DNA from 4 places in the Pseudoalteromonas sp. PAST1 genome. Region 4 is predicted to be linked to each of the others. Evidence: predicted binding sites of a transcription regulator. Region 4 holds the regulator's gene; each other region holds the start of a gene.
The links. Region 4 encodes sigma-54, which starts transcription at its own class of promoters, with help from an activator protein. Its sites were predicted from a motif close to GTTGGCACGNNNNTNGNNT; they were not measured.

Region 1 (7,879 bases), on a different contig from region 4:
TTTGTAAATCAAGCTTTTTTTGCTTGGTATTTGTCAACACAGAAGGCTGTTGTTGACCATTATTGACATTGCTTACCATAATTTTTGACCTATACATTACCCAACTTATGCCTTTATATCGGCGGGCACAGCGGATACTTTAGCATAAATAGTTAAAATTAAATATTTACCTGTACAGACTCGACTCCATCCACACGCGCATTTAATACTTTACCTGATTTTTTATTTTTTACACGTACTAATTCGTCTAACGTGCCATCTTCTAGCGCAATTCCGGTGGTTTTGATCCTTAAGCCCCGTAACGAAGCATAGATAGTTACGTTATCGCCTTTGCAAACCATGCAAACTTGGCTCATAACAATAGGTGTACCACCGCGTAAATTTCGCTTACTGCGACTGCCAATAAGTATAGACTCATCTTGTACGTATTGCGTTCTAACAAATTGCTTAGGTTTCATTTCTAGGCGTAAATGTTCGGCACGAATAACTTCACCTCGAGTAAGACTCGTTGTAACAACAACGACTGGCTCAAGTTCTATAATTCTAACGTGAACGTATTGGGTCCAACTATTTATGTCTTGGCACTTAAGTTGTACCGTGACCTGCCGATTAAAAGGAGGCTCTGTTGGTAACTCTTTGTTTAATGGCGACTCACATAACCTATCAGGAATGCGACTATCCAGAGGCAAAGCGCTTATCTGTGGTGTTGTGTTCAAGTCAGGCATGTGTTCACTCACAAAATCAACAGCGATCTGTTGAAGTTGCTCGTTGTTATAGACTTCTGCTTGTAGTTGTGTTGCAAACAACAGGCTAGAAAGAAAATAAAAAACACTGTATCTTCGGCTTTTTTTTAACAAACTCATATTGTTTCGACTATGCTTATTGTTGAAAACAAGGTATAAATATTTTGCGTCAAAAAACAGACGCTTCGTAACCTTATGTAGCTTTAACACAAAGAAGGCAATTATTGTTCCAGCTCTGATTGTTTATCTTTAGGAGATTGAAATGGCAGGCATTTTAGACTCAGTTAACCAGCGAACTCAGTTGGTTGGGCAAAACCGCCTTGAATTACTATTATTCAAACTCAGAGGGCGTCAGCGCTTTGGTATTAACGTGTTTAAAGTAAGAGAGGTTTTGCAATGCCCGCCACTTACGAACATGCCAAAATCAAATGCCTATATTCGCGGTGTTGCGCATATTCGTGGACAAACTATTTCTGTTATTGACTTATCAATGGCTGTCGGTGGTCCTGCAATTGAAAACATAAAAGACAGCTTTATCATCATTGCCGAATACAACCGTTCAGTACAAGGGTTTTTGGTTGGTGGTGTAGAACGTATCGTAAATATGAACTGGGAAAAAATAATGCCACCACCTTCGGGAGCTGGACGTTATTCTTACCTAACAGCAGTCACAGAAATAGAAAACGAACTGGTTGAGATTTTGGATGTTGAAAAGATCCTAAATGAAATCTGCCCAGTGAACACTGAAGTTAGCGCAGATGTTGTTGGTGAAGGTGAGTTCCAGAAAGATTTAGGTGAAAGAATCGTCTTTATTGCTGATGACTCTGCTGTCGCGAGAAATCAAGTAAAACGAGCGCTTGAGCCACTTGGTGTACAAACTGAGCTTGCTAAAAATGGCAAAGAGGCCTTACTAAGACTAAGAGAAATAGCTCAACTTGATTGCCAGAACGATATTACTGAGCGAGTTGGCTTATTAATTTCAGATGTTGAAATGCCAGAAATGGATGGCTATACCTTAACCGCCGAGATAAAGGCCGATCCAAAATTATCACCTTTGCATGTGATCTTACATACTTCTTTAAGTGGTGTATTCAACCAAGCAATGATTGAGAAAGTGGGAGCTGACGATTTTATTGCTAAATTTAACCCAGATGAACTAGCGACTGCTGTAAAAAAATGGGTTCATTGTGATTAATAGTTTATAGGTGGTATTACTTTGGAAAATAAGCATTTACAACAAAGCGAATACGATCAATTTCGCTCTTTTTTAGAGCAACAATGCGGCATTGTGCTTGGCGATAATAAACTTTATTTAGTTAAAAGCCGTCTCGCTCCACTTATGGCGCGTTTTAATGTCGAGTCTTTATCGCAGTTGGTAAGTAAAACACTGAGTCCTCATGAGAGGCAGCTTCGTGCCGCTGTGGTTGATGCAATGACAACCAATGAAACGCTTTGGTTTCGTGACCAGTATCCGTTTGAGTTATTGAAAACGAAATTATTTCCTGAGCTTAAAGATGTGCGTAGACCATTAAAAATATGGTCAGCGGCAAGTTCATCAGGACAAGAGCCGTATTCAATTGCCATGTCGGTTGCCGAGTTTCAGTCAAAAAACCCTGGTGTATTAAAGATGGGGGCGCAAATAATCGGCACTGATATCTCTAATACCATGCTTGATATGTGCAAAAACGCTGAGTATGACTCGCTGGCGCTTGCGCGTGGTTTGTCGATGGAACGCCGTCAAAAGTTCTTTAAAGACAGCGGCAATGGAATGGCTCAAGTCATTGACCCTATACGTAAAATGGTCAGCTTTAGACACCTTAACTTACTGGATTCATACGCTTTAATGGGCAAGTTCGACATTATATTTTGCCGTAACGTGCTCATTTACTTCTCACCAGAGGTAAAAGCTAAAATTATCTCGCAATTTGCTCAAGCCCTAAACCCTAAAGGTTACCTCTTTTTAGGTGCGTCAGAATCAATGGCGGGCTTAAGTGATAGCTTTGAGATGGTTCGTTGTAATCCAGGCATCATCTACCAGAAAAAGTAAACCTTTCTTAGCAACCTAGCTCTTAGGTTGCTAAATTTATCTATTATTCAATATCTTAGGTGAATAAAATATCCCCTTCATTATTGGCTTAGCTTTTGCATTAATCACTCTAGAGTCAATTTTTTGGAGATGGTTATGGCTATCAGTTTTGATAAAGCATTTGGTGTTCACCCCCATGCAATGTTGATCCGTTCACAACGCGCTGAGTTATTAGCGACCAATATCGCTAATGCTGATACGCCGGGCTATAAAGCGAAAGACATTGATTTTGCCTCGGCATTAAAAGCGGCAAAAAGCAACCAACAAGGCGGCAATAGCATGGTAAGAACCGATGCTAAACATATTGCCGGAGGCAGTCGTTTTGTTGGCGGTGCAGAAATGTTTCGTACGCCAAATCAAGCAGATACAGGCGATGGTAACTCTGTAGATATACAAGTGGAACGAAACTTGTATGTACAGAACTCATTAGAGTATCAGGCAAGCCTGCAATTTATGAGTAGTAAAATTAAAGGCCTTAAAAAAGCCCTCGGTAGTCAAGGAGCTTAATCATGAGTTTATATAATGTTTTTGATATTTCAGGCACGGGTATGAGTGCACAAAATGTGCGCTTAAATACCACAGCGAGTAATATTTCGAATGCAAACACGATTAGCTCTAGCCAAGACCAGACATACCGAGCGCGCCATCCTGTTTTTGCTGCAGAGTTGACCAAAGCGTCAGCATCGCAAAGCAATCCTCAGGGCTCTTCTGTAGGCGTTAAAGTTTTAGGTATTGTAGAGAGCGATAAGCCGCTACAAATTGAATATAACCCGAATCACCCAAGTGCGGATGAAAATGGTTATATCTACAAACCTAACGTTAATGTTGTAGAAGAAATGGCAAATATGATTTCTGCCTCTCGCTCTTACCAAACAAATGTGCAAGTTGCTGATGCAGCTAAGCAAATGTTAAGTAAAACACTGTTGTTAGGACAACGGTAATCGAGGATAAGTTATGAGTAACGACATCAGCTCTGCATCATCATCCTATATGGATAGCTTGCGTTGGAATCAAAGCAATACGCAAACAACTGAGGAAGACAACAACACACTTTCTCAGGAAGATTTCTTTTCGTTGTTAACACAGCAGTTGTCGTTCCAGGATCCGAGTAACCCTGCTGATAACGATCAAATGATCGCGCAGATGACGAACTTTACTATGGCTGAAGGTATTTCAAACTTAAACGAGAAGTTTGACTCACTGACTGCATCAATGACATCAAATTCTGCGTTACAGGCTTCCACTTTGGTTGGTAAGCAAGCGTTATTAGAGTCTGACACCATTGACTTTGACGGTGAAAACCTTGCTAAAGGGTCGGTGGTTGCTGAGACAGCCGTTGAATCTTTAACGCTAAGAATAACAGATTCTTCAGGTCAGTTAGTACGAACCATTGAATTAGGTTCTCAGTCTGCGGGCGCACTGCGTTTTGAGTGGGATGGTAAAGATAACGATGGCAATGTGCTCCCTGAAGGCGAGTATGACATCAGTGCTGAAGGCTTTGTAAATGGAGACTACAGCAGTATGCCTATGGCGACCTTTAAGAATATTGAAAGTGTCAATATTAATGGCGCAAGCGGCATTATCGTAAATACAAAAGAGGGTGCGGTTAGGCTAACTGATATAGCTGAAATCGCATAAGTATAAAAGGTTTGGGTTAGCTTTGGCTAAGAGATAGGTTAGAGGTGAGTTATGAGCTTCAATATTGCATTAACAGGCTTAGCAGCCGCACAAAAAGATTTAGACGTAACAGCAAATAATATTGCTAACGTTAACACTACGGGCTTTAAAGAGTCTCGTGCAGAGTTCGCTGATGTATACGCATCATCAGTATTTAGTTCTGGTAAAACAAAAAATGGTGACGGTGTAAGAACAACAATGGTGGCACAACAATTCCACCAAGGTTCACTCTCTTTCACAAATAACTCACTTGATTTAGCAATTACTGGTGAAGGTTATTTCGCAATGGCGAATGACTTAGGTGCACAAGATTTTACTTACACGCGTGCTGGTGCGTTCAAACTTAATAAAGATAACTTTATTGTGGATGCGAGCGGTAATTACTTACAAGGTTTCCCTGTTGATGAAGCAACCGGTGACACAACCTCTGTAAGCTTAAGTACATCTTCTGCGCTACAAATTCCAGATGCATCAGGTTCACCACGTGCAACCACGAATGTTTATTCGTCATTTAACCTTGATTCACGTGCCTCTGCGCCAACTGTGACACCATTCGATCCAGAAACAAGTGCAACTTATAACAGCTCTACATCGACAACGGTGTATGACTCATTAGGTGAACCGCATATTCTACAGTTCTTCTTTGTGAAAACTGATTCTACAGTGACTGGTAATGAAAATGAGTGGGAAGTATACGCTACATTAGATGAAAAGCCATTTGATGCAACAGGTGTTGAGCAAACCACAACACCTTATACACCATTATCAACTTTTCAGTTTGATGCCAGTGGCTTACCACAAAGTACAGATGGTACAGCGAATACTGATACAACATTTAATCCATTAACGTTACCGAGTGGTTTAGGTGCTGCGACAGGCCTTTCTGATTTACTTTCGAATGGTGCAAGTTTCCCTGATGATGTGACTATTAACTGGCGTGATGAAGCGGCAACAGCAAATAAAGTTCCAACTCAATACGCAAGTAACTTTGAAGTAAAAGCATTAGAGCAAGATGGTGCGACTGTAGGTCGTCTATCAGGAATTGATATCGGTTCTGACGGTAAAATTGTTGCGTCATACAGTAATGGAGATACGTCGTTCCTAGGTCAAGTTGCTATGGTGCGCTTCTCTAATTCTCAGGGCTTGCAACAAGTTGGTGATACATCTTGGAAGAAGAGTTTAACGTCAGGTGAGCCGATTGCGGGTGAACCAGGTTCAGGTACTCTAGGTTCAATTAACTCATCAGCGCTTGAGCAATCAAACGTTAACTTAACCAATGAACTTGTTGACTTAATTAGTGCTCAGCGTAACTTCCAAGCAAATTCACGTGCGCTTGAGGTTAACTCAACACTACAACAGAACATCCTACAGATCCGTTAATCTTAACGGTTCTAAGCTTAATCCGACACGAAGGCTGCTTCCTCTATTGGCAGCCTTTTTTCATTCTTACTATTCATTTTTCTCTTCTATTTTAGCGTCAATTTTACTTTGGCACTTTTATTGCATTTCCTAATTATCGTATTTTTAGTGAGTCAATGTTATGGACAAAATGGTCTACATTGCCATGTCGGGTGCTAAGCAAAGTTTGCGAGGTCTTGAGCTCAAGGCCAACAATCTTGCTAATGCTAACACCACTGGCTTTAAAGCTGATTTTGCACAAGCTCGCTCTATGCAAGCCTTCGGTGAAGGTCTGCCATCTAGGGTGTTTGCAATGCAAGAACGCCCAGGATCTAATATGGAATCGGGTGGTTTTGTTGAAACTGGCCGTGAGCTTGATATCGCGATGAGCGACCGTGGTTGGTTGAGCGTACAAGATGCATCCGGCAATGAGGCGTACACCAAAACTGGCACTTTAAACATTACTCCAGATGGCGCATTGATCACGAGCCATGGCCGTCAAGTAATTGGCGAAGGTGGTCCAATCATTTTGCCATTGCCTATTGAAAAAGTTGAGTTTAGTGAAGATGGCGCTATTCAGGTTCGCCCGCAAGGTGCTCCTGCTAACTTTTTGGAAGTGGTTGATCGCTTAAAAGTGATTGAGGCTGATAACACTCAGCTTGAAAAAGGCAATGACGGTTTATTTCGACCAAAAGAAGACATGTTGGTCAATGACCTTTGTGGTTTTTGTGACATTTCACCAAACGTAAAAGTATTGTCGGGAACGCTTGAAATGTCGAACGTAAACCCAGTGCATGAAATGGTCGATATGATCAGCAATCAACGCCAATTTGAATTACAAGTTAAATTGATGAAAACAGCCGAAGAGCTCGATGAGCGTCAAGATCAGCTGTTACGCATTGTTTAAGATGACTGAGAGGGTAGAGTTATGAATCCTGCATTATGGATCAGTAAAACCGGGCTTGACGCCCAGCAAACCGATATTTCGGTGATCTCAAATAATCTCGCGAATGCCAGCACGGTAGGCTACAAAAAAAGCCGCGCCGTATTTGAAGATTTACTATATCAAAACATTAACCAGCCAGGTGGCCGCTCGTCGCAAGACACTGAAATGCCGTCAGGCTTAATGCTTGGTGCCGGTGCCAAAGTGGTTGCTAACCAAAAGAACTTTTCACAAGGTAATATGCTTACCACTGAAAATTCATTGGACTGGATGATCTCAGGCCCAGGTTTTTTTGAAGTGCAATTACCAGATGGCAATATTGCCTATTCACGTAATGGTCAATTCACGACTGACGAAGATGGTCGCATTGTAACTTCCGGCGCGGGTTTTCCATTACAGCCAGAAATGAACGTACCGGACGATGCACAATCAATTACTGTTTCACAAGACGGTGAAGTATCAGTGCGTATTTCAGGTCAAGCAGAGAACGTGGTCATCGGTCAGCTCACCATTAGTGATTTTATTAATCCATCGGGTCTTGAGCCTATGGGGCAAAACTTATACACAGAAACCGCTGTGAGTGGCGCACCTGTGCAAGGTAATCCTGGTATCGATGGTTTAGGCACTGTGGTTCAAGGTTCCCTTGAAACCTCTAACGTGAATGTAACGGAAGAGCTTGTTAACTTGATTGAAACGCAACGAATTTATGAAATGAATTCAAAAGTGATTTCAGCGGTTGATGAAATGCTTAGTTACATCAATCAGCAACTTTAATGGGTAGGAGGCAGCATGCGTAATATTATCTTAGTCACATCAGCAGCATTGATGCTGGGTGGTTGTATGACAACGCAAAATCATCATGTGGTTCAGGATGACCCTTACTATGCGCCTATGTATCCGGAACCAAGTACTGAACAAGTGGTACCAACAGGTTCGTTGTTTGATAGTTATTCGGCAAATGACTTGTACTCAGATAAAAAGGCATTACGCGCCGGCGATATCATCACTGTTAAATTGCAAGAGTCTACCCAA
Region 2 (7,879 bases), on a different contig from region 4:
TTTGTCATCAACAGCCACCATACTAAACACCGACTCAATAAAAATTTGCTCTTCTGTGGTGGGTTTAGCAATAAACTGCTGATAAGTATCGGAAGTGGGATCATAACGGAATAAACCCGCTTGTAGCGAAGCTATCCAAATATAGCCTTGAGGATCTTGGTAAATACGGTCAATGATGGCATCTTCAAGCTCACCATTAGGTCCTTTGATATGAACAACCTGATAACCGTCGTAGCGATTAAGCCCACCCTCAGTCGATAGCCAAAGATAGCCACTGTTATCAATGAGCATGGTGTTTACATAACTTTGCGATAAGCCTTCGCTGGTTGATAACCGTTTAACCTGTGAATAAGCGCAGTGGCTAAACAAGACAAAGCTCAAAAATAAAAAAATGGTTATACTGGAAAAGAACTTAGTCATTGACGTTCCAAATTGCTAACTTGGCACTGTGTCACGCGTAAAGTGCATCGCAACAATTTTTCGGTGTGCATAAAGTTCAAATAGTGATTGCAAGGAGTTAGGTAATGTTAATATATAGTTAAACCCATTTTGTAGATAAAAATCAATCAGATTTTGGTACACGAAGGTAAAAACAACCTTCTTTTGCCGAGCGGTTACGGCCGCAAGTAGCTGCGAAGCAACCCTTTGACCACGCCATAATTCATCTACATAAAGAGTAGACAAAAATAATAACCCTGATTGGTCTTGTACTCTACACGCCGCGATTATCTCAGAATCTTTATAGGCAACCCATACTTGGTCAGCCTTGGTTGCTCGGCCACGTGCATTGTGTTTATCATAAAATTTATTTACTAACGGCGTTTTAATTGGCTCAAGTAAACAAAATCTAAACGCTGCCATGACTAGCTCATTAACGAAAGGTAATGCTCAAATTGTTGCTTAAGAAAAGCCTGCTCAGACATAGGACGATTATTTATTGCAGTATAAACACCTTCACGCGTATTTTTACCGCGCTTTATTTGATAAGCCCAAAATGATGCTTCGTAGTCCAATTGAATTTGATATTTTTGCTCTCTTGGCAATTTACATAAATTGAAACTCATACTTTCTCAGCTTTAATAATTTGATTTTTCTAGTATAACAAAATTCAAATCGTTTAATCCGATAAATTAGCCCAAAAAAGCCTCTGACGAAACTTGATTTTAGCAACACTTGCCAGTAAATTAACGAGCAATTTATGTACGCAAGGAACGCATGTTGTCAAAATATCTGAGCCACAGATTCGCCTTTTTTTTATTATTCTTTTGCTTTTCAAGTTTAGCCAATACCCACACTCTCTTTTTTAATCGCCCTGCTGATACTCCACAAGCTCGCTTTGTTATTGATTTACTTAAAATGGCCTATAAAGAAATTGGCTACGAAATGAGTATCATTGATTTTAGCCATCAAAATGCGCTGGAGGCCGCAAATCAAGGTGTATTAGATGGTCAGCTTGGTCGCATTGCTGATGTCAAAGAAGGCTATCCAAACTTAATAAAAGTGAACTACCCTTTATTTGATTTTAATTTAATCCTGCTAAAAAACTGCAAAACATGCTATTACCCAAAACTAAAATCGCTCGCAATCCAATCAAGTTACCCTGCAGCACAGAGTTACATTGAACGACACCCTTTTAAAGGTGATGTAATAAAAGTTAGAAATGTCACGGCTCAATTGAATCTACTTACGCAAAATCGTGTTGAAGGCGCAATTTTACTCGATTTTATGTTATCAACTAAACACCCTGACTTTGATCAAGATGCATTTCACAAACAAGTGCTGATGCCAATGCAAAGCTATCACTTTGTTCATAAACGTCATGAGAAACTAATACCCAAACTAACTAGAGTACTAGAGAAATTTGATGAAAATGGCACGGTGCAATTTTTAAAATCAAAGTACAATCTCACCGAATTTTAGAAATCAAACCCTCCTTGCTCAGGCGTTGATTGTTGATTTTCAGTTTGTTGCTTTTTCTGAAGGTAACGTTTGTAACGCTGTTGGCATAGACTGATCACTTTACGTTTTTCTGCATTGGTAAACTTATTCCAATAAAATCGCTCATCACGACTACGATAGCAGCCTTTACAATAACCCCGGTTATTAACTTGGCATATCCCTTTGCAAGGGCTTGGAATTTCAAATATTTCAATCTGTTGCATCACAAATGCCGGTTAATAAGTAATAGTAAAAGTATAGCCTGAAAATTAACCATAAAAAAAGCCACTTTAAAAAGTGGCTTCTTAAACTATTTGTTTCGCTTACTTAGACTCGCTTGTTGCAAGTTCTGCTTTACGATGAAAAGGCTTAGCGTACATAGCTAATACCAAAGGCTTTAACTCCTCTGGCACTTTTGCGATACGCTCATTAAATGCAGCGGCATCTTTTTCATTAATCACAGCTTGCGTACAACCACCTGCAATATAATTGCCTGGGTGTAAGAAAAATGAATCAACAATTTGCTGATCGATAGTTTTTGCCAGCTCTTCAGGCGATTCACAGCCCGACTCAATTGGCTCGCCAAACGCTAAATGTACATGCCCTTTAGCGGTGCTAAAACCTTCAACAATACTTGCTATGTCTTCACCCTGCTGTTTCACATACTGGCCATGTTGCTGTTTATGATAAAGCTCTTTCGCTTTAGCAATCGCACATGGCTCGTATTGATAAGAGATAGACACAGGTACAATTTTTAATTCGCGTACGTATTCAGCAAACTCTTTCTTCTGCTTGCGGCCTTGTAACTGCAACATTTTAAGCAGGGCAGGATCTGTTTGGTCAAAACCGTCTTTTGCTCGGCCTTCTTTTTGCGCTATCCAAATTGAGTGGCCTTCAGCAAGTGAGTCATAAATATAAGCAGACAGCTGCGACAGCGCTTTTAGCATCTCTTTCGGTGCTTTCGCTGAGCGCTTCACAATAAAGCTCTTGTTTAAACGCATTAACTCAGTGATATAAGGAATTTGCAGTAAGTTATCACCAATGGCGATACGAACTGTCGGCATGTTGTGCTTAAACAAGCCCCAATTAACGAGCGCAGGATCAAGCACTATATCGCGGTGATTAGAGATAAATAAGTAAGCTTGTTTTGGGTCTAGTTTATCAATGCCCGAAAACGTTACCTCTGAAGTAGTGCGGGTGATTAGTTTGTTCAAATAATCAGCCACTTCGTGCTGAACTTGCTCAACCGATGCGGTGTTACCCCACTTTTTACGCAGCTGGCTGCGCACTAATGGGCGAGTAATAAATGGGAAGTTCGATAAAAAGCGCGGTAAGTTATACTTAGCGATTACATCTACAAAGGCATTATCAGCAATCAAACGCGCTACTGAGTCAGCTACTTCATCATCATTGTAAGGTCTTATGTCGGCGTATTTATCCACACTTTCACTCATTAAAAACTACTTAAGTTAAAAAACGGCACGCAAAGCGTACCGTTAAAAATAATTGACGGATTATAACTCAGGCAATTTTAAATGCGAACCGAGACGCGATAGTTAACCAAATTAAATGCCAATTAATGTATAAAATATTTATCTATAACAAATAATTAAGCAATGCTCTTACCAGTTTGCGAGGATTTTTTTAATACCATTTTTAACAGCAATCGGAGTATTAAAATTGCCAACACAATACCTGCAGCAAGGCTTAACCAATGAGGTAGAACCTCGTGCTCTTCACCCATCATCGGCGCTACCACAAAACCATATTGCGCCACTAAATAATCGGTTAAAAAGCCAAAAGCCAGTGCCGTGCCAATCACACCTATTAGGTAGGCAAATACCGCTCGCTTGCCAAGCTCTTTACCAACGACACCAAGCGTTGCGATATTGGTTGCCGGCCCTGCCAACATAAACACAAGCACCGCCCCCGGAGATACACCACTGAGTAATAAACCTGCCGCTATAGGTGTCGATGCAGTTGCACAAATATACATAGGAATACTGATTAAAATAACCACCAGCATAGCAAGGATGCCATTCCCCCACTGGCTTAAAAAAGATTCTGGTACATAAGTTTGCACAAGCGCTGCAAAGAATAAACCGATCATTAGCCAAATCATGGTGTCTTCAAGCAGCTTATTGCAACTAAAGCTCACCGCGCGTTTCAGTTTGCTAAAACGACTTTCAACGGCTTTGGTTGGCTGCTCACTGCTACAACAGCTTTTCTGTATAGGCGCTGCTTTTTCTGTTGAGCAACTTTGTTGCTGCCCCTGTATTGGTTGCGATTCCTTGCTACTACAACAACTTTGTGCGGGCTTTGCTGGCGCCTCTTTACTGCAACAGCTCGTTGTGGTCACAGGCTTTGGCTGTTTACTACTACAACAAGAGTCTGCTTTAGTACTTTCTTTATCTGATTCTGTACTTTGTACTTGTTGGAGTTCACTGTCTTTCCCCACTAAGACGCCGGCCACAATGGCGCTGCACACGGCGGCAATAGGACGTATTATCGCCATAAATGGGCCTAGCAACACATAAGATACCGAAACCGAATCGACCCCAGTTTCAGGGGTTGAAACTAAAAATGCGGTGGTGGCACTTTTCGATGCCCCCGCTCTTCTTAAACCAATGGCTGCTGGGATCACACCACATGAGCACAAGGGCATTGGAGCACCTATAAAGGCTGCTTTAACTGTGGTCCACAACCCTTCTTTGCCTAAATGCCGGTTAAGAAAGTTAGCAGGCAAATATACATTGAGAAGACCTGCTATGAATAAGCCCAGCATTAACCAAGGTGCTGAGAGTAAAAACAGATGCCAAAAATTATTGAGTAAGTCCATCGATATCCTCCAGCGTCGTTAGTATTGAGCAGTTTTCAGCAGGCTCTTCACCGCCACAACATTTATCTGCCAACAATGAAAGTGAGTCATAAAAGCGAGTAAGCTCTGCAATTCTTTGTGCAACGAGGTCACGTTTTTGTAACGTCATTTCTTTAACTTCATGACAAGAATGCTGATCTTTATGAAACTTAATTTGCAGCAACTCTTTGATCTCAGCCAAACTAAAGCCAACATTCTTTGCTCTGAGAATAAACGTCATTTGTTTCTGGTCATTCTCAGAATAAAAACGATATCCCACATCTGAACGCGAACTTGGCGTTAACAAACCATGCTTTTCGTAGTACCTTAGCGTATCTGTTGAGACACCCAACTGACGGGCAAACTCACCTATTTTCATCACCGTCTCCATTGTGAAGCGTTTATTTATTATGCTCACTATAAACCTTGGAGTACACCCCAAGGTCAAGCAATAAATTAAAAAAGGAAAGCACATGAATATTACTGTCCTTGATGCAGCAACATTAGCCAACACATCGTTAGATGCTTTAGCGCAATTAGGAAAACTTACTTGTTACGATTTAACTGCTAAAGAACAGGTTGTTGAGCGCTGCCAAGATGCCGATATCGTTATCAGTAATAAAGTGGTGATTGATCAGCACGCCATGAGCAAATTACCTAATTTAAAATTAATATGTGTTGCAGCGACTGGGACTAACAACATTGATTTAATAGCAGCCAAAGAGCATAGCATTGCGGTGACCAATGTCGCGGGCTATTCAACACCGAGCGTGGTGCAGCACACCTTTACTCTCATCACTAACTTACTGGGCAATACTCACAGATATATTAATGATTGCCAGCAAGGCTTATGGCAGCAAAGTCCTATGTTTTGCCGTTTAGATTACAGCTTTAAAGAAATTGCCGGCAAAACATTGGCAATTATTGGTTACGGTTCACTAGGTAAAGCCGTTGCCGATGTAGCGCGTGCTTTTGGTGCTAATGTCATCATCAGTGAACGAAAAGGCCATGCACCTCGTGAAGGTCGTGTTAGTTTTAATGATGCCCTAACCATAGCGGATATTATTAGTGTTCACTGCCCGCTTACTGATGAAACACGCAACCAAATCGCCGCGACAGAATTAAGCATGATGAAACCGTCAGCTATCATTATTAATACTGCTCGTGGTGGGATTATCAATGAAGCCGATTTAGCTGACGCATTAGCTAATAATGTTATTGCCGGAGCTGGTGTTGATGTACTCAGTAAAGAACCTGCAGAGCAATCAAATCCGCTGGCACAGTATAAAGGCGCAAACTTATTACTTACTCCGCATATTGCTTGGGCCAGCCAAGAATCTATCGTGCGTTTAGTTAACGAAATTGCTTTGAATATCCAAGCATTTAATCAAGGCGAGATGCGTAACAGGTTGGTCTAAATCGCAATTTATTAGTCAATAGAGCTAAGTAGTTAGTAATTTATAACTTAGCCTTTTAACTAAAAACAGCATAAATAATTGATTTAGTTATGATTTAGAAGTTTGGCAAGTAGTTTGCAATTAAGTGAACAACTATAAAACAATTTCTACGGGATAAAAGAACATGAAAAAAGCACTTCTAATTGCCGCGCTAACTGCACCATTTTTAACTGGTTGTGTCATTGCTGTTTCTGACGGTGAAGCAGACACACATTGGGCTGGTAGCTCATCTAGCTGGCAAAAGCAGCATAAAAATAACCGTGAAGTGATCTCTAATCTTGCATTAGATACCAGCTATCAAACTGTATTAAACAAACTAAATACTCCTAACTTTACCGAGTTATTAAAGCAGGGTGATGATGTGTACCAAGTATTATTCTATGCAACCCATAGTATTCATTCTGATGGCAAGATGACTAAAGACGAATGTACACCACTGGTTTTTAAAAATGATAAGTTAATCGGTGTGGGTGATACGATTTATAAATCACTTAGCAATGGCTAGCTTGCATATTTAAATTCTGTAAGTAGGCAGCTATTGCCTACTTATGTTCACTCATAGCTATCATTCTCGATACTATCTGATCACGCCCAGCATCTTTTGCCTGATAAAGACCTAAATCAGCTTCTTCAAGTAATGTTTGCTCTGCATACACCTGGCCATTTTCCGTGGTCGCAATACCAATACTAATTGTGACATGGTCGGCATTTAGTGACGCTTTATGCGGAATATTTAACTCATTAACGGCATTACGTAATTTGTTTGCAAACGACATAGCTTCTTTTGCAGAGGTATTTGGAAGTACTGCTGCAAACTCTTCACCGCCATAACGAGCAACAAAGTCACTACCTCGCTCACATGCTCCAACTAAGGCATGAGCAATTTGTTTTAAACAATCATCGCCTGCTCGGTGACCATAACAATCGTTGTAACGTTTAAAGTGATCAACATCCATTAATAATACTGATAATGGTGTTTGATCACGACGACAACGACGCCACTCTCGCGCTAAGTTTTCATCTAAATAACGTCGGTTTGGGATCTCTGTTAGGCCATCAATTGAGGCGAGCATTTCAAGCAAGTCATTTTTTTGTTTGATCATTAATTGATTGCGCACACGTGCACGAACGATCGCTGCACTAAAAGGTTTGGTGATGTAATCCATCGCCCCTAATTCTAACCCTTTAGCTTCATCATCATGGCTAGTATTTGCCGAGATAAAGATTACCGGTAGCATGCTTGTCGTTGCGTTTTCTTTTAATTTGTTGAGTACTTCATAGCCGTCGATTCCTGGCATTACAATATCCAAGATCAACAGATCCACACTTTGTGTTTTTAGAAACGTCAGTGCTTTTTCGCCACTCTCAACACAAAAAACATCATAGTCTTGCTGTAATGTTTTTTCTAATACCAAGCGGTTTAACGGATCGTCATCAACAATCAGTACCTTGGCTCTTTTCAACATCAGTAGATCCTTGTTCGATGATAAAGGCAATAACCTGTTTTATTAGGCATTGCAACTCATCAATTAATTGTTCGGAAAGTTCACCTTTAGCTTTTAGTGTAGCCTCGCAATGCTGAGCGCACGCTGACAATCGTTTAAACCCAAGGTTACCAGCCGATCCT
Region 3 (7,879 bases), on a different contig from region 4:
TTACAATTCACTGAGCCTACGAACTCTACAGCAGTAACAATGCAAATCCAAAGTAATGATGGTACGACACAAACGACAGCAGTTGCTGATAGTTATATAGCAGTCGGTGATGTTGAACTAACTAGCTCAGAAGGCTTTCAATTTGAGGCAGCGAGTACTGAGGTTTTTGGTTCTGCAACTGCCTCATCAGATTTAGATAGTGTCGAGCAAGTAAATATATCAACACAAGATGGCTCACAAGACGCTTTAAATGTTATTGATGCTGCTATCGCCGCAATCGATGAACAACGCGCTGATTTGGGGGCAATACAAAACCGTTTTGGTCATACGATTAGCAATCTTGCGAATATCCATGAAAATGTATCAGCGTCACGTAGCCGTATTCAAGATACAGACTTTGCAACAGAAACTGCGCACATGACGAAAAACCAAATCTTGCAACAAGCGGGTACATCAATCTTGTCGCAAGCAAACCAGATACCGCAAGCGGCAATTAGCTTGTTAGGTGGTTAATTAAAGTTATAGCTTTATATATGAAAAGCGCATAGGTTGCGCTTTTTTGTTGCGTAACATTAAAATAGCTGGGCGGTAATTTGGTCAGTGTTCTTTTATCGCTAATTTCTTATTTTTCATTGAAGTTTACAGCGCCTCTTAACTTCTTTGTAACTAATTCACCTAAAACCTTTTCACACAGAGAGAAAAAATGAGAAATAAATGAGGGGGAGATAAGACGTAAGAGGAAAAAGTAGAATTTTTTTAAAATAAAAAAACAAGTAAAATCAGTTTTTTAATCTGGGAAGCTCAAATAAAATCCATTTTTTTAAAAAAAAGTCTAAAGATAAATCTACATCTGCCGTTAACTTAAACAGTACGGAGCTTGAACATACAATTGTGAAAGTTCTTGGTTAAATCAAAACAGATATATTACGAAAGTAATCAGGAGTTTTATCATGGCTTTAACAGTAAATACAAATGTATCTTCATTAAATGCTCAGCGTAACCTGTCTCGTTCAGGTGAAGGTCTAGCAACGTCAATGGAACGCTTAGCGTCAGGTATGCGTATCAATAGCGCAAAAGATGATGCAGCAGGCTTACAAATTTCAAACCGTTTAACCTCTCAGGTCAATGGCCTGGCTGTGGCACAACGTAATGCCAACGATGGTATTTCAATGGCGCAAACAGCTGAAGGTGCTATGAATGAATCAACCAATATCCTTCAGCGTATGCGTGAGCTTGCTCTACAATCAGCAAATGGTTCAAACTCAGCTAGTGATAGAGAGTCATTACAAAAAGAAGTTACGGCTTTAAAGACTGAGTTAACACGAATTGCGGAGACTACTTCATTCGGTGGACAGCAATTACTGGACGGTACATTTGGTACAAAATCTTTCCAAGTAGGTGCGAACGCAAACGAAACAATTGATTTTAAACTTGATAATATCTCTGCAGATCAAATCGGAAGTGATAAGTATGATACTACCGGTAGTATAACAGGTGGAATTGTAACGGGTGCTACAAATGGTGTGTCAGATGTTGTAGCAGGTGATGGTTTTAAAATATCTTCTAACGGCGGGAATGCAACAGCTGCAATTACTTACTCTGCTGACGCAACGAGTAAAGACATTGCAACAGCAATAAATACAGCTACTTCTGATAATAGTGTTGGCGTTAAAGCTGAAGTTAAAAATGAAGTTACTTTAAGTAGTTTTAGTGCAAACTCTTCAGGGGAAGACGTAACACTAACCCTTAATGGTCAGGCTATTAATGTGACTGATTTTAACGCTAAAGATTTAACTGAACTAGCTAGTGCAATCAATAGTAATAACAATACGGGTGTAACTGCTGAGTTGGATTTGGACGACCCATCTAAATTGAAGCTTGTCGGTGATGATGATATTTCTTTACAATTCACTGAGCCTACGAACTCTACAGCAGTAACAATGCAAATCCAAAGTAATGATGGTACGACACAAACGACAGCAGTTGCTGATAGTTATATAGCAGTCGGTGATGTTGAATTAACTAGCTCAGAAGGCTTTCAATTTGAGGCAGCGAGCACTGAAGTTTTTGGTTCTGCAGCTGCAACCTCTACCTTATCGAGTATTGATGGCTTAGATATTACAAGCCAATCAGGATCTCAAGATGCTCTAGGCGTTATAGATGCGGCTATAGCGTCAATAGATGAACAGCGAGCAGATTTAGGTGCGATTCAAAATCGTTTTGGTCATACAATCAGTAATCTTGCAAATATTCAAGAAAATGTATCTGCATCACGTAGCCGTATTCAAGATACTGATTTTGCAGCAGAAACTGCGCAAATGACGAAGAACCAAATCTTACAACAAGCGGGTACGTCAATCTTGTCGCAAGCGAACCAATTACCACAAGCAGCGCTTAGCTTAATTGGTTAATAGTGTGATTAGTTACAACAACTAATGGTTAAGTCAGCATTAGTTAACTAAAATAAAAAGGAGATTGGCTTAGCTAATCTCCTTTTGTTTTATTAGCCATAGGGTAAAATGTTTAAGGAGGCGTTATGAGTGCAATAACCCAAAGCCCTGATTTTGCAGTGGCTCCGCAAAAAGCTGACGATAAGTTAGCTGCGAGTCCACAACTGATAGCAACGGCGGTTGATGAATCAAATAAAACAGAAAATACACTTCAACAACAAACACAGCAAAATTATCAACAAGTGCAACAAAGCGGTGAAAAAGATGAATTGGGCCGCGAGCAGCTTGAGAAAATGGCGCAACAATTGCAGGACTTCATGGGCGAAATGAATCGCAGTTTGCAGTTTCAAGTTGATGAAGAGTCGGGCCGTGATGTTATTAGAGTGGTTGATAAAAACAGTGGTGAGTTAATTAAGCAATACCCATCTGAAGAAGTGTTAAGCCTAGTGGCTAAGCTATCGGAAACCGCGGGTTTTTTAATTGATCAAAAAGCTTAGCTTTTTACTACTTTGATTTAAATAGGTAATTAAGAGGATGTGTTATGGCTATTTCATTTAATGGTTTAGGTTCAGGTTTAGCAGTATCAGATATTGTTGATGCGTTAGTTAATGCTGAGCGCACCCCTTTTACTTCACGTTTAAATAATAAAGAAGCAACCCTAACAACGGATATTTCAGCAGCAGGTGCACTAAAATCAGCGCTTGAAAAACTGCAAACCTCGATGGAGGCACTAGGCGAAGTTGATAACTACCAAAAGCGCAGTATTTCTGGCAGTGATGATTTTGTAACTCTAAGCTCTGACAAAGATGCGGAGCCTGGTGGTTATAATGTAAAGGTAAACAACCTTGCGACAGAACATAAATTGATGTCAAGTGCATTTGCAGAAGATGCCGCAGTAGGTGAAGGTACGTTAACTATAGCGTCCGGTGAGAATAGTTTTGATATTGACGTGTCAGATACTGCAACTTTGTCTGAAATTCGTGATGCGATTAACGACAATAAAGATAACGACAGTGTAACAGCGACGATTATCACCGACGATAATGGCCAGCATTTAGTTTTATCAGCAAAAAACAGTGGTGTTGAAAACGCAATAAAAGTTACAGCAACTGATGCTGATGGTAATAATACTGACGCGGCAGGTTTATCGGCTCTAGCCTATGACACCGGTTCAGGGGTTACAAATATTAACGAGGTGATTGCTGCAACAGACGCTTCAATTACCATAGATGGTAATTTAACAGTTACAAGCAGTGATAACGAGTTTGCAAATGTTATTGATGGTGTAACGATCACAGCTAAAAAAGCCCATGGCACTGATGACGACGATAGCACCCTTAAAATTACAGAAAATAATAATAATATTAAAGCCGGTTTAAATAGCTTTATAGAAAGCTATAACGAATTACTTGAGCTTAGCAATAACTTGGGTAAATCAGGCGAAGATGGCGCTGGTGTGATGGCCGGTGACTCTATGCTTCGTGGGGTGATGTCTAAACTTCGTCAGCAACTAACCAGTGAAGTTAGCTTGAGTGATGGCAGTAGTTTGTCGTTATCTAAGCTTGGGGTTGAAGCAGACCGTTACGGCAAATTAAGCTTAGATACTGAACGCCTAAACGAACAAGTAGAAGCCGATGTAGACTTAGTTCAAGAGTTCTTTTTGGGTGAGGGCGATGAGGGCGGCTTTGCGCAATCTTTTGATGAGCTAATGAGTTTTTATACTGATTCAGATGGTATTGTTCAAAACAGAATCGACAGTAAACAGACCCAGTTAGATGGTTTAGATGATGAGCGCATTGATTTTGCAAGAAAAATGGAGTCGTTAGAGTCTCGTTTATATGCACAGTACAATAGCATGGATTTACTTGTAGCCCAGATGAACTCAACCAGTAGCTATGTGCAAGCGCAGCTTGATAATATGCCAGGGGTTGTTAAAAATAGTGACTAATTAGTCTATTTATTTCATTGTTTGAGCGCCAGATAAACAGGCGCTTTTTTTTGCCTAAATTTTAGTCGCTACTTTATGTTGCGCAATGTATATAGATTACAGCTATATAAGTAAGCTAAATATATAAAATAAGTGCCTGAAAGCAACAAAACGCTAATCAGCGTTTTGTTGCTTTATATTTAGAAATAGCTTTGTGTGATTTTCGCTGGTTGATCAGCTCCACCTGAGTTTTGTCTCTGGCGTTTTTCAGCTTAGCTGTAGCGGTTAAAATTTTGGCTTGTATAGCTAATAACTCTTTTTCTTGAGGTGGTGTTTCACTCTCACACCAATGCTTCAACTCTTGGTCAATAGCTATTAACGTTTGGCTTGCCAGCCCAATCTCTGTTTTATCTATGTGCTCTGATAATGTAATGAGTAATGCATCTAGAGCGATATAATTCGGCATTATTGCTCAGCTTTAGGTATGCGCTCTTCAAGCGGAATAGAATCCCACCCTTCTTTTATTTCTTTAACGATACGAATAACATCATCTACTGCTGCAATGTCGTTGTTTACATTTGCTTCAGTTAACCTGCGTTGGCAAAAATCGTACAGTGATAGTAAGTTGCTTGAGATATCCCCGCCATGCTCAAAATTTAGTGCATCTTGTAGCGCACCAAATAATAAAATGCAGCTAGAAATATTTTCACCTTTTTTTTCAAATTCTTTACGCTCAATAAAGCCTTTAGTCGCTGCTAAACGTCCGATAATGTTGCTGAAAATCAAATTGATCTGCTCATAAGGAGACATTTCATTAATGTTGCTAACGCTAACTTGACTGTACTTTTTTATCGATATGTGTGCCATGAGAAAATCCTATATTAAAAACACCGATTCATAAAAATAAATAAGCAATATTAATGCCATTGATGTTACTTTTTTTGAGCATTTCTATAGAGATTATAGCAACGAGTATAGAATATTTTAAATTCAAACAGGCTAAATTTGTAAGTTAATTCTTTAGTATTAAATTTTAGTGCTAAGTGACTATTTTTTGGCGTAGATGTCAATAAATTGCCGCTTAGCGCTTGCATCCCTCCTAAACTCGCTTACAATTTAGAAATTAACTAACCTCGTGGTAACTGTGGTTCGCCAATAATGATCTTAATTTTAGACAATAATAATAATCGTGCGATAGGTTTACATGCAGCACTTACCTTCATTGGTGAAACTGCACAATTAGTTGATGAGACTTCATTACAGTCTTTTTGCGAAAAACATCAACAGCAAGAATGTATGGTCATTCTTGGTGCTTTACAGCAGCTAAATCACGAGGCTGTGATCAAACAGTTTCCTGCCATTCCGTTTTTATTAATTGGTGAAACACTCAAACCGCTGCTAAGTATTGCTAATGTAGTAGGTTTAATTTGTGAGCCATTTAATCATGATGTAACTACTCAGCTATTGCATGATTGTCAGCAATATCAGCGCATGCTACCGGGTGACCATAAACAAGCGAAATCTAACAAATCATTTGATGGTTTAGTCGGTGAAACAGAAGCTGTAAAAGATGTGCGCTTTTTAATTGAGCAAGTAGCAAAAACCGATGCAAATGTACTGATCTTAGGTGAGTCAGGCACAGGTAAAGAAGTTGTTGCACGTAACGTTCATTTACTCTCTAAACGCAATACCGGGCCATTTGTGCCGGTAAACTGTGGTGCTATCCCTGGTGAATTACTTGAGAGTGAGCTATTTGGCCATGAAAAGGGCGCGTTTACGGGCGCTATTTCTGCGCGAAAGGGGCGTTTTGAACTAGCACAAGGCGGTACACTGTTTCTAGATGAAATTGGTGATATGCCTTTGCAAATGCAGGTTAAACTACTGCGTGTGTTGCAAGAACGTAGCTATGAGCGAGTAGGGGGTACTAAGCCTATTCAAGCTGATGTACGCATTATTGCTGCGACTCACCGCAACCTTGAAGAAATGATTGAAAAGGGCGACTTCCGTGAAGACCTTTTTTATCGCTTAAACGTGTTTCCAATTGAAAATCCTTCGCTTAGTGAGCGTGCTGACGACATTCCTCTGCTTTTAAAAGAGTTGATGCGTCGTGTGAACGAGCAAAGTGGCACAACGGCCAAATTCACTGAGCGTGCGATTCAAAGCTTAAAAGAGCATGCGTGGCCGGGAAATATTCGTGAGCTTGCTAACTTAGTTGAGCGCATGGTGATCATGTTTCCAGATAAAGTGGTTGATGTGCCAGATCTTCCAGCTAAATATCGTTATATTGAAGTTGAGGCTTATGAGCCTGAGTACCCAGAAGAGTTGATGGAGCGAGATGCTTTCAACGATATTTTCAGTACTGGTTTTAGTGATTATGATGAAGAAGAACCTGATGTACCAGCAACAACGGCTGACTCAGGTTTATTACCAGATGAAGGAATTGAGCTCAAAGAGTATCTTGCTGAGCTAGAAATTAGCTTAATCAGCCAAGCATTAGAGCGCTATGATTACGTTGTTGCACGTGCAGCAGAAATTTTAGGTGTTAGGCGCACCACACTGGTCGAAAAAATGAAGAAATACAACCTAACGCGTGACTAATAGTTAAGAGCAGGTTTTAGGCAAAAATTAACTAAGTACTATGGTTATTACGCCTATAGAATGGGCTGTGTCTTTATTTATAGGCGCTAAACTTACGGGCGCGCTCACCGTCTTTCATTCGGGGTCTGCTGTTGTAATAAATCACTAAAAGCTTTTTGCACAAAGAGAAAATAATGAGGAACAAATGAGAAACCAAGCCCTTTTTTAATTTTTAAAGCGCAATATTCCTTTAACTTCTTTGTGAATCATGCTCTTAATTACTTTTACTACCAAGGTAATCGAGGTGTTGCGCGCTACACCTAGTAGCCTAGAGCCTAAAATTTAACATCTTTATTTTTACCTCATAAGCGCAGCGTCTCTTAGCCTCTTTGTGAATAAGTACTTAATTAGCTTTTTACCACCGGAGGCTGCTTGCAGCACCGAGAAGATAGAAGCCAAGCTTAGCCCCTATCACCTAATAACTATCAATAATCTCTTGTTTTCTAAAACAATCATTACTGTGGTCGTTAACCATGCCACAGGCTTGCATATGCGCATACACAGTGGTTGGCCCTAAAAACTTAAAGCCGCGCTTTTTTAAATCTTTGGCGAATGCTGTAGAGGCTTCAGTAATAGCCGGGTAATCCTCTAATTTATCAAGATTGTTTACCAATGGTTTGCCACCAACAAACTGCCATTGGTAATTTGAGAAACTGCCAAACTCTTTTTGAATCTCAATAAAACGTTGCGCGTTATTGATAGTGGCGGCGATTTTAGCGCGATTACGAATAATACCTTCAAACTGCATTAACTTTTCGACGTCGTCTTCGGTCATTTTGGCAACCTCTTCGACAACAAAGTTTTTGAAGGCACTGCGATAGCCATCACGCTTTTTAAGTATGGTATACCAACTCAGTCCCGCTTG
Region 4 (7,879 bases):
AAATCTTTATCTTTAAGTCTATCAGCAATTGTTGACAAGGTCTTCAAGTGCAACTGGCAATCGCCCTCTGGTACGATGAGTGCCACAAAAATATCAACGGGACGATTGTCTATCGCATCAAAATTGATGGGAGATTCACTGACAATAATAAATGCATGAGGTTCATCAGCACCACTCATTCGACCGTGGGGAATAGCTATTCCTCGGCCGATACCTGTACTACCTAACTTTTCCCTGTTCAGAAAAGCATCTAGGATATCTTGTTGAGATAAATGAGGAAACTGCTGGTGAGCTAACTCGCTAATATACTCAAGAATTCTTTTTTTGCTATTAAAAAGGACCGCAGCTTTGCTGCAGTCCTGATTAGTAAGTGAACTAAGTTTCATAATTTAATGTCGAGCTAATTTCTCTTTATGCTTAATGACTTGGCGATCAAGTTTATCGATCAATGAGTCAATTGCTGCGTACATATCTTGATGTTCTGTAGAAGCGAACAACTCGCCTCCGTTTACATGTAAAGTTGCTTCTGCTTTTTGGCTTAATTTTTCTACATCTAAAATGACATGAACATTATTAATATGATCAAAATGCCTTTCTAGTTTTGCGAACTTAGTGTTTACATAGTCTCTTAATGAATCAGTGACTTCTACGTGACGACCAGTTAAATTTAGTTGCATAAGCATTTTCCTTCTATGTAAAACGTCTAAATCAGACTTTTACGCTGATTAGACGGAGGTATTGCTAGAGACTCACGATATTTTGCAATTGTACGTCTAGCTACTTTAATTCCTTGCTCAGCCAATATATCTGCAATTTTGCTATCACTCAATGGTTTAACCGAGTTTTCTGCAGCAACTAACTTCTTGATTAAAGCGCGAATTGCTGTAGAAGAACACTCACCACCATTTTCGGTGCTGACATGGCTTGAGAAGAAATATTTCAACTCAAAAATTCCCCTTGGGGTATGCATATATTTTTGTGTTGTAACCCGAGAAATCGTCGATTCATGCATTTCGACCATTTCAGCGACATCGTTTAGCACCATTGGCTTCATTGCTTCTGGGCCATGTTCAAAGAAAGCTTGCTGTTGTTGCACGATACAGTTGGTCACTTTTAGTAAAGTATCGTTACGGCTTTCTAAGCTCTTAATAAACCACTTTGCTTCTTGTAAGTGAGAACGAATAAATTGGCTGTCGCTACTTGATTTAACAGAGCGAGACATCGCTGCATATTGGCTATTCACTCTAATTTTTGGCATACAATCTGGGTTTAACTCGACTACCCAGCGGCCTTTCACTTTTTTCACTGATACATCGGGTATGACGTACTCAGATTCTTCGCGTACTATGCTATCCGCAGGCTTAGGATTTAAGCTGTGAATGAGCGTCATCACTTCTTTAAGCTCGTTTTCTTTAAGCTTAGTCTTTTTCATTAAAGTGCGATAGTCGCGACTTGCTAATAATTCGATATGCTCAGATAAAACCATTTTAGTTTCAGCTAAATATGGCGTATTGGCATCGAATTGACGAAGTTGTATACACAGGCACTCTTGTAAACTTCGGGCGCCGATACCAACTGGATCGAATAACTGTATTCTTTTTAAGACAGCTTCAACTTCATCGAGTTCGATTTCTTCTTCATCATTATTTTGATTAAAGCTTTCGACAATATCTTCGCAGCTAACCGTTAAAATACCTGAGTCATCGATAGCTTCAACGATGGCAACGGCAATCGCTTCATCGGTAGGACTAAATGGTGTGAGCTGTAGTTGCCACATTAAATATTCTTGCAGTGTTTCTGTTGAAGCACCTTGGTAAATAGACTCGTCTTCAGGCATTGGCCCAGACGATGTTGATGGGGCGGCACTCATGTACTCATCCCACGTAACATCCATAGCTAAGTCATCGCTAACCGTATCCTTACTCAGAGCATCACTGCTTTCTTGCTCGAATTCGCTAGGTGCTTCGTCGGCAGACGCGCTGACTTGTACATCGTCAGACTCCGCTTTTTGCTCATTCTTACCGATGCTTTCTTCGTTGTAATCCGCTTCTTCCACTTCAAGCAGAGGATTACTATCAAGCGCTTCTTGAATTTCTTGCTGGAGATCCAATGTACTGAGCTGCAACAAGCGAATGGCTTGTTGCAGTTGTGGAGTCATTGTAAGTTGCTGGCCCATGCGCAGCTGTAATGATTGCCTCATGTATCCCTAACAATCCTTTTTAAGTTATCGGTAACGGTGAGGACACTGTTATCGATTTATTGTCATTGTATAAGTCTAGCAGATGCTCTAGTCGGTGGCGTAATGGTTACAGCCTGAATTGCTCGCCTAGATAAACATCACGTACAGTTTGGTCAGCTAATACGTGCTCAGGTGTGCCTGATGCAATTAGCTCCCCATGAGAAACAATGTAGGCTTTTTCACAAACATCAAGGGTTTCTCGAACATTATGGTCAGTAATAAGTACACCAATACCACGATTTTTTAGGTGCTCAATAATTTTCTTTATATCTAACACTGAAATAGGATCAACACCAGCAAAAGGCTCATCTAAAAGGATAAATTTAGGATTAGCGGCTAATGCACGTGCAATTTCAACGCGGCGTCGTTCACCACCTGACAGTGCCATACCTTGGCTATCGCGAATATGTTGAATGCTAAATTCATCTAATAAGTTGTTAAGCGTCTCTTCGCGCGTTGTTTTGTTAAGATCTTTGCGGGTCTCTAATATGGCCATCAAGTTTTGGTAAACTGTTAATTTTCGAAAAATAGACGACTCTTGTGGTAGATAACCAATACCTAAGCGCGCACGGCTGTGCATTGGCAAAAGCGTGATATCGTTATCATCGATGCTTATTTTTCCTTTGTCGCTTGGTACGAGGCCTACAATCATATAGAAGGTCGTTGTTTTACCAGCACCATTTGGCCCTAACAAGCCAACAATACTGCCCGCTTCAACTTCAAGACCGACATTTTTAACCACTTGGCGGCCTTTGTAGCTTTTAGCTAAAAGCTCTGCTTTTAATGTGCTCATGGTTGGCCTTTATCGTCTTTTTTATTTTCTACAGGCACTAAAATAGTGTGTACACGATCTGTTGAGTTTTCGTCTTTTTCTGCGCTGATCAGCTGTTGAGCCATATCATAGGTAATGCTTTTTGCCGTTACTTTTTGACCCGCTTGAGTGACTTCAGCTTCGCCATTGAGTGTTAAGAAGCGTTTCGCAACATCATAACGAACTTCTTCGGCGCTGGCGCTCATCACGGTACCATCAGCTTGCTTTTCTTCGAAGTAAGCTGGTTTGCCTGTAGCGATAATTAATTCGACTGTACCTTCGGTGTCACCGCCATGTGCCTCAAGTCGCTCTGCTGTAATGCGACGATCACCATGCACGATCTCTACGTTACCTTCGAATATGCCAACGCCATCTTTTAGTTTACCGACTTGGCGATCTGAGCTAATGCTAATTTGAGCGCCTGTTTGCTCGGCAGCTGCGCCCGAAAAGGCAATCAATAAGCTTGGGATCAGGAGTAATTTCTTCAGTTTATTGGTCATAGTATATGGTTCGTGTATGGTTAGTTAACTCAACAATTTCGGCTTTTAAATCGGCTTTTAAGCCTTTACCGGTAATTTTTAAATTCGGTCCTGTTAGTGTTACAGGTTGCTTTGAAAACATCGTCATTTTATCAATGTCGACATTAATATTTTCTGCTTTTATATCTTCGATCATACCGTTATGGGTTAAGTTTTTAGCAACTACATCCCCTTCAAAAATCAGCTGATCATTTTCGTATAAAGTAGCTTCTTTGGCTCTTACTTGCCAAACTTGCTGATCGCTATAAATAGTAAAAATAGGTTGTTCAAAAAAGGTAAACCCTAATTGTTGATACAACTCCATTTTTGCAGCTGCCACTTTATGACTAATTTTACCTTGCTCGTCATAAGCTGTTTGCTTTAGAGCAACGGCAGTGTAATCAGGCGTTGCGATGATCTCGTCTTCACTAGTTATTGTATCAGTTGACTGGTTAAAGTACGGGTACCATAACCACACCATGCAACAGACAAAAACAATACTCAGTAAAATACGGGCTATATTCATGCGCTGGTTCCATCGCTAGTTAACGGCTTGCCGTTTTCTAACATCAGTAAATCAGTTAATTCACGCACGGCTCCAAAGCCACCCGGTAATAATGTGGTGTAATGAGCCAGCTTCTTGATAAGCGGGTGTGCATCGTTTACTGCGACAGCAAAGCCAACTTTTTCCATAACTGGTAAGTCTGGACCATCATCACCAATATAGGCAATCTGTTCATCTGTCAGCCCCAGTTTATCCTTTAACTCTTGATAAGCAATCAGCTTATCTTCTTGTCCCTGATAAATGTGCTGAACTGTTAGGCTAGTCATTCGCTGCTGAACTATTTGTGAATGGCGGCCAGTAATCACTGCCACTTCAAAGCCACTATTAGTGAGTGCTTTAATACCAAAACCATCTTTAGTATTGAATGCTTTAAGCTCTTCGCCATTATTACCCAAATAAATTCGACCATCAGAAAAAACACCATCAATATCACAGATTAATAGTTTTATTTTTTGAGCACGCTGACTCACATCAGGGCTCAGGGGCTGGTATAGTTCGGCGAATGTCATTGCTTAGAGAACTCCTGCTTTTAATAAGTCTTGCATATTAAGGGCACCAATTGGTGTGTTGCTTTGATCCACCACAATTAAACCATTAATACGTTTATGCTCCATAATATTTAAAGCTTCAGCCGCAAGCATGTCAGGGCGAGCCGTTGTGCATGAACGGGTCATCACTTGGCTAATTGCCGTGTTATGGATATCGATGCGCTGTTCTAAAATACGGCGTAAGTCACCATCAGTGAATAACCCGGCTAACTTTTCATCTGCACCAATCACTGCGGTCATACCAAGGCCTTTGGCTGACATTTCAATCAATGCATCTTTGATGCTTTGGGTTTCGCTAACGATTGGCGTTGCGTCGCCTGCGTGCATCACATCATCTAATGTAAGTAATAAACGTTTACCTAAGCTGCCACCAGGGTGCGAAAGTGCAAAATCGTCGGCAGTGAAACCTCGGGTTTCTAGTAGCGCAACCGCCATTGCATCGCCCATAACCAAGGTTGCAGTGGTGCTTGCCGTTGGGGCAAGGCCTAACGGACACGCTTCTTGGCTAACTTTGATGCACACATGAACATCAGACAGTTTTGCCATTGTTGAGTCTGGGTTGCCTGTTAATGAAATCATTTTTGCGCCAATGCGCTTAATAACAGGGATAATACTGAGTACTTCGCTGGTCTCACCTGAATTTGAAATACACATCACCACATCGTCGCGGGTGATCATTCCTAAATCACCGTGGCTAGCTTCGCCAGGATGAACAAAAAATGCCGGAGTGCCAGTACTTGCAAGGGTTGCAGCAATTTTATTACCTACATGGCCAGACTTGCCCATACCAATCACAATAATACGACCTGTACATTGGAACATTAATTGGCAAGCATTATCGAAATCTTGATTTATATATTGCTCAATTTCTTGTAAAGCTTGTGCTTCAATTTCGAGTACGCGCTTGCCCTGCGCGATAAAGCTAGGTTGTGTCATTAATTATCCTACTTGGCTGAAAATATAGCCCTGATATGCAATAAATGCGACTAACAGTAAGCCACCTTCTACTCTATTGATACGACGAGCACCTTTAAAGTTCAATGACATGGCAATCAATACAACGGTTGCTGCAATCATGATAAGTGCATCGCGGTTTGCCGCAGAAGGGTCAATAATTGATGGGTTGATAATACCCGCAAGTGGTAATACGGCGAGTAAATTGAAAATGTTTGAGCCAACGATATTACCAAGCGCTAAATCGTCTTCGTTTTTTAATACCCCTGCAATACAGGCTGCCAGCTCTGGTAAGCTGGTGCCAATAGCAATTATGGTTAAGCCTATTACAAGGTCTGATAGACCAAAATATTTTGCGATATCAACGGCTGATTCAACTAAAAAGTGTGAACTGACTGGTAATAAAATCATGCCGATGATTAACCAAAATATGGCTGATTTAGTGCTGACATCGTTCGGAACATCTTCACATGCTTCGCTGACAAATGGGTCATCTTGGTTTTTAGCACGCAGAGACACAATAACTAAGCCACCAATGAACACCGCAAAGGCAATCATCAATGCAATGCCTTCAGCGAACGAAAAATAGTTATCAGAGAACACATACCAAGCGGCTACAGAGATTAATAGTACCAGCGGCATTTCGCGTTTAAGTGTCATTGAAGATACTGAAAGGGGGCGCAGTAAAGCTGTGACACCAAGTACAAGTAAGATGTTAGTAATGTTAGAGCCGACCGCATTTCCTACCGCAGTATCTGTTTTATCAGCAAGTGCTGCCGATGCAGATACCATCATTTCAGGCGCAGATGAGCCCATAGCAACAACAGTTAAACCAATGATTAGGGTGGGGATCCCCATATTTTTTGCCAGTGCAGCCGCCCCATAAACAAACCGATCGGCACTCCAAACGAGTGCAGCAAAGCCAATAATTAAAATGACAAAAGAAGTCACCATTGTGATACGCCAACATTACTTATACAGATGACTGCAAATAGTAACAAAAGCGAGCCTGAAAGTATAAGTAAAAGAATGGGCTGGCAAGCATAAAGCGTGCTTGGTAAGGAAACTAAATTTCAGGTGTCGTTAAGCTCTTTACAGCTAGCTTTAGAATTTATTGATAGAAAATATTACAAAATTTTACGATTTGTTTTTTCCATCTTGACTAAAAAACCCTTAAAATGGCAAAACTAGTGAAAAACGTTATGGAGAGCGACTTGTCGCAATCAATAGTAGAAATCAAGGATGTAACCTTTTCACGGGGCGATAGAATCATATATAAAAATATGAGTTTTAACATTCCGAAAGGCAAGATTACCGCTATCATGGGACCGAGCGGCATTGGTAAAACCACCATGTTACGCTTAATTGGCGGTCAGCTGAAGCCTGACTCTGGTGACATTTTATTTGAAGGCAAAAGCATTCCTAGCATGACTCGCAAGGAACTTTACGCCGCCCGTACCAAAATGAGCATGCTGTTTCAAAGCGGCGCTTTATTTACCGATATGTCAGTGTTTGACAATATCGCCTTTTCTTTGCGCGAACATACTCAGCTTAGCGAAGATTTAATCCGCCTTGTTGTTTTAATGAAATTACAAGCTGTTGGTCTGCGTGGTGCACAAGATTTAATGCCGTCTGAGCTTTCGGGTGGTATGGCTCGTCGTGCTGCTTTAGCGCGTTCAATTGCCCTTGATCCAGAACTTATCATGTATGATGAGCCTTTTGCTGGTCAAGATCCTATTTCCATGGGTGTGCTTGTTAAACTTATTAAGTCACTGAATGAGGTGTTAGGTTTATCATCACTGATCGTAACTCATGATGTAACAGAAGTAATGAGTATTGCCGACCACGTGATCATCATTGCTGATCAAGGAGTGATAGGCGAAGGGTCACCTGAGCAAATGCAAAACCATGAATCTGAGCTTGTGCAACAGTTCTTAAATGGTTTATCGGATGGCCCTGTGCCATTCCATTTCCCAGCTCCTGCGTATGATGATGAATTACTAGGAGTGCATAATGCTTGATCTATTCCAGAAGTTAGGTCACAAAACGCTAGGGCGCTTTGCCGCGCTTGGTCGTTCTACTCAAATGCTGTTTGGTGCACTCGTTAATGTGCCAAACTTTAAAAAAGGCACACCTTTACTTGTTCGCCAATTATATATGGTGGGCTCGCAATCTCTTTTGATCATCATGGTGTCAGGCCTATTTATCGGTATGGTGCTCGCTCTGCAAGGTTACACCGTATTA

Region 1: flgB (flagellar basal body rod protein FlgB) is a predicted target of sigma-54. The motif match lies at 2,873-2,891, and genes of this name have one in related genera.
Region 2: L1272_RS08815 (DUF3192 domain-containing protein) is a predicted target of sigma-54. The motif match lies at 6,315-6,333, and genes of this name have one in related genera.
Region 3: fliS (flagellar export chaperone FliS) is a predicted target of sigma-54. The motif match lies at 5,287-5,305, and genes of this name have one in related genera.

The regions. Positions count from the first base shown of each region.
Region 1 is NZ_JAKGBH010000010.1:111,011-118,889, reverse strand. Features, by position in the region: gene flgM (flagellar biosynthesis anti-sigma factor FlgM) at 1-79, opposite strand, end outside; gene flgA (flagellar basal body P-ring formation chaperone FlgA) at 159-863, opposite strand; gene L1272_RS07220 (chemotaxis protein) at 1,006-1,938, shown strand; gene L1272_RS07215 (CheR family methyltransferase) at 1,960-2,790, shown strand; gene flgB (flagellar basal body rod protein FlgB) at 2,926-3,336, shown strand; gene flgC (flagellar basal body rod protein FlgC) at 3,339-3,770, shown strand; gene L1272_RS07200 (flagellar hook assembly protein FlgD) at 3,784-4,467, shown strand; gene flgE (flagellar hook protein FlgE) at 4,519-5,886, shown strand; gene L1272_RS07190 (flagellar basal body rod protein FlgF) at 6,047-6,811, shown strand; gene flgG (flagellar basal-body rod protein FlgG) at 6,833-7,621, shown strand; gene flgH (flagellar basal body L-ring protein FlgH) at 7,637-7,879, shown strand, end outside.
Region 2 is NZ_JAKGBH010000014.1:32,184-40,062, reverse strand. Features, by position in the region: gene L1272_RS08860 (EAL domain-containing protein) at 1-420, opposite strand, end outside; gene L1272_RS08855 (GNAT family N-acetyltransferase) at 436-861, opposite strand; gene L1272_RS08850 (DUF3283 family protein) at 864-1,064, opposite strand; gene L1272_RS08845 (transporter substrate-binding domain-containing protein) at 1,216-1,920, shown strand; gene L1272_RS08840 (DUF1289 domain-containing protein) at 1,917-2,162, opposite strand; gene L1272_RS08835 (1-acyl-sn-glycerol-3-phosphate acyltransferase) at 2,262-3,392, opposite strand; gene L1272_RS08830 (SO_0444 family Cu/Zn efflux transporter) at 3,548-4,777, opposite strand; gene zntR (Zn(2+)-responsive transcriptional regulator) at 4,761-5,174, opposite strand; gene L1272_RS08820 (D-2-hydroxyacid dehydrogenase) at 5,269-6,213, shown strand; gene L1272_RS08815 (DUF3192 domain-containing protein) at 6,377-6,757, shown strand; gene L1272_RS08810 (GGDEF domain-containing response regulator) at 6,795-7,718, opposite strand; gene L1272_RS08805 (ATP-binding protein) at 7,687-7,879, opposite strand, start outside.
Region 3 is NZ_JAKGBH010000010.1:95,953-103,831, reverse strand. Features, by position in the region: gene L1272_RS07155 (flagellin) at 1-513, shown strand, start outside; gene L1272_RS07150 (flagellin) at 951-2,411, shown strand; gene L1272_RS07145 (flagellar protein FlaG) at 2,537-2,947, shown strand; gene fliD (flagellar filament capping protein FliD) at 2,992-4,398, shown strand; gene L1272_RS07135 (hypothetical protein) at 4,556-4,843, opposite strand; gene fliS (flagellar export chaperone FliS) at 4,843-5,244, opposite strand; gene L1272_RS07125 (sigma-54 dependent transcriptional regulator) at 5,536-6,975, shown strand; gene L1272_RS07120 (DNA-3-methyladenine glycosylase I) at 7,430-7,879, opposite strand, start outside.
Region 4 is NZ_JAKGBH010000022.1:9,529-17,407, reverse strand. Features, by position in the region: gene ptsN (PTS IIA-like nitrogen regulatory protein PtsN) at 1-386, opposite strand, end outside; gene hpf (ribosome hibernation promoting factor) at 390-677, opposite strand; gene L1272_RS12210 (RNA polymerase factor sigma-54) at 704-2,200, opposite strand; gene lptB (LPS export ABC transporter ATP-binding protein) at 2,307-3,032, opposite strand; gene lptA (lipopolysaccharide transport periplasmic protein LptA) at 3,029-3,550, opposite strand; gene lptC (LPS export ABC transporter periplasmic protein LptC) at 3,540-4,094, opposite strand; gene kdsC (3-deoxy-manno-octulosonate-8-phosphatase KdsC) at 4,091-4,642, opposite strand; gene L1272_RS12185 (KpsF/GutQ family sugar-phosphate isomerase) at 4,646-5,617, opposite strand; gene L1272_RS12180 (calcium/sodium antiporter) at 5,621-6,589, opposite strand; gene L1272_RS12175 (ATP-binding cassette domain-containing protein) at 6,838-7,656, shown strand; gene mlaE (lipid asymmetry maintenance ABC transporter permease subunit MlaE) at 7,649-7,879, shown strand, end outside.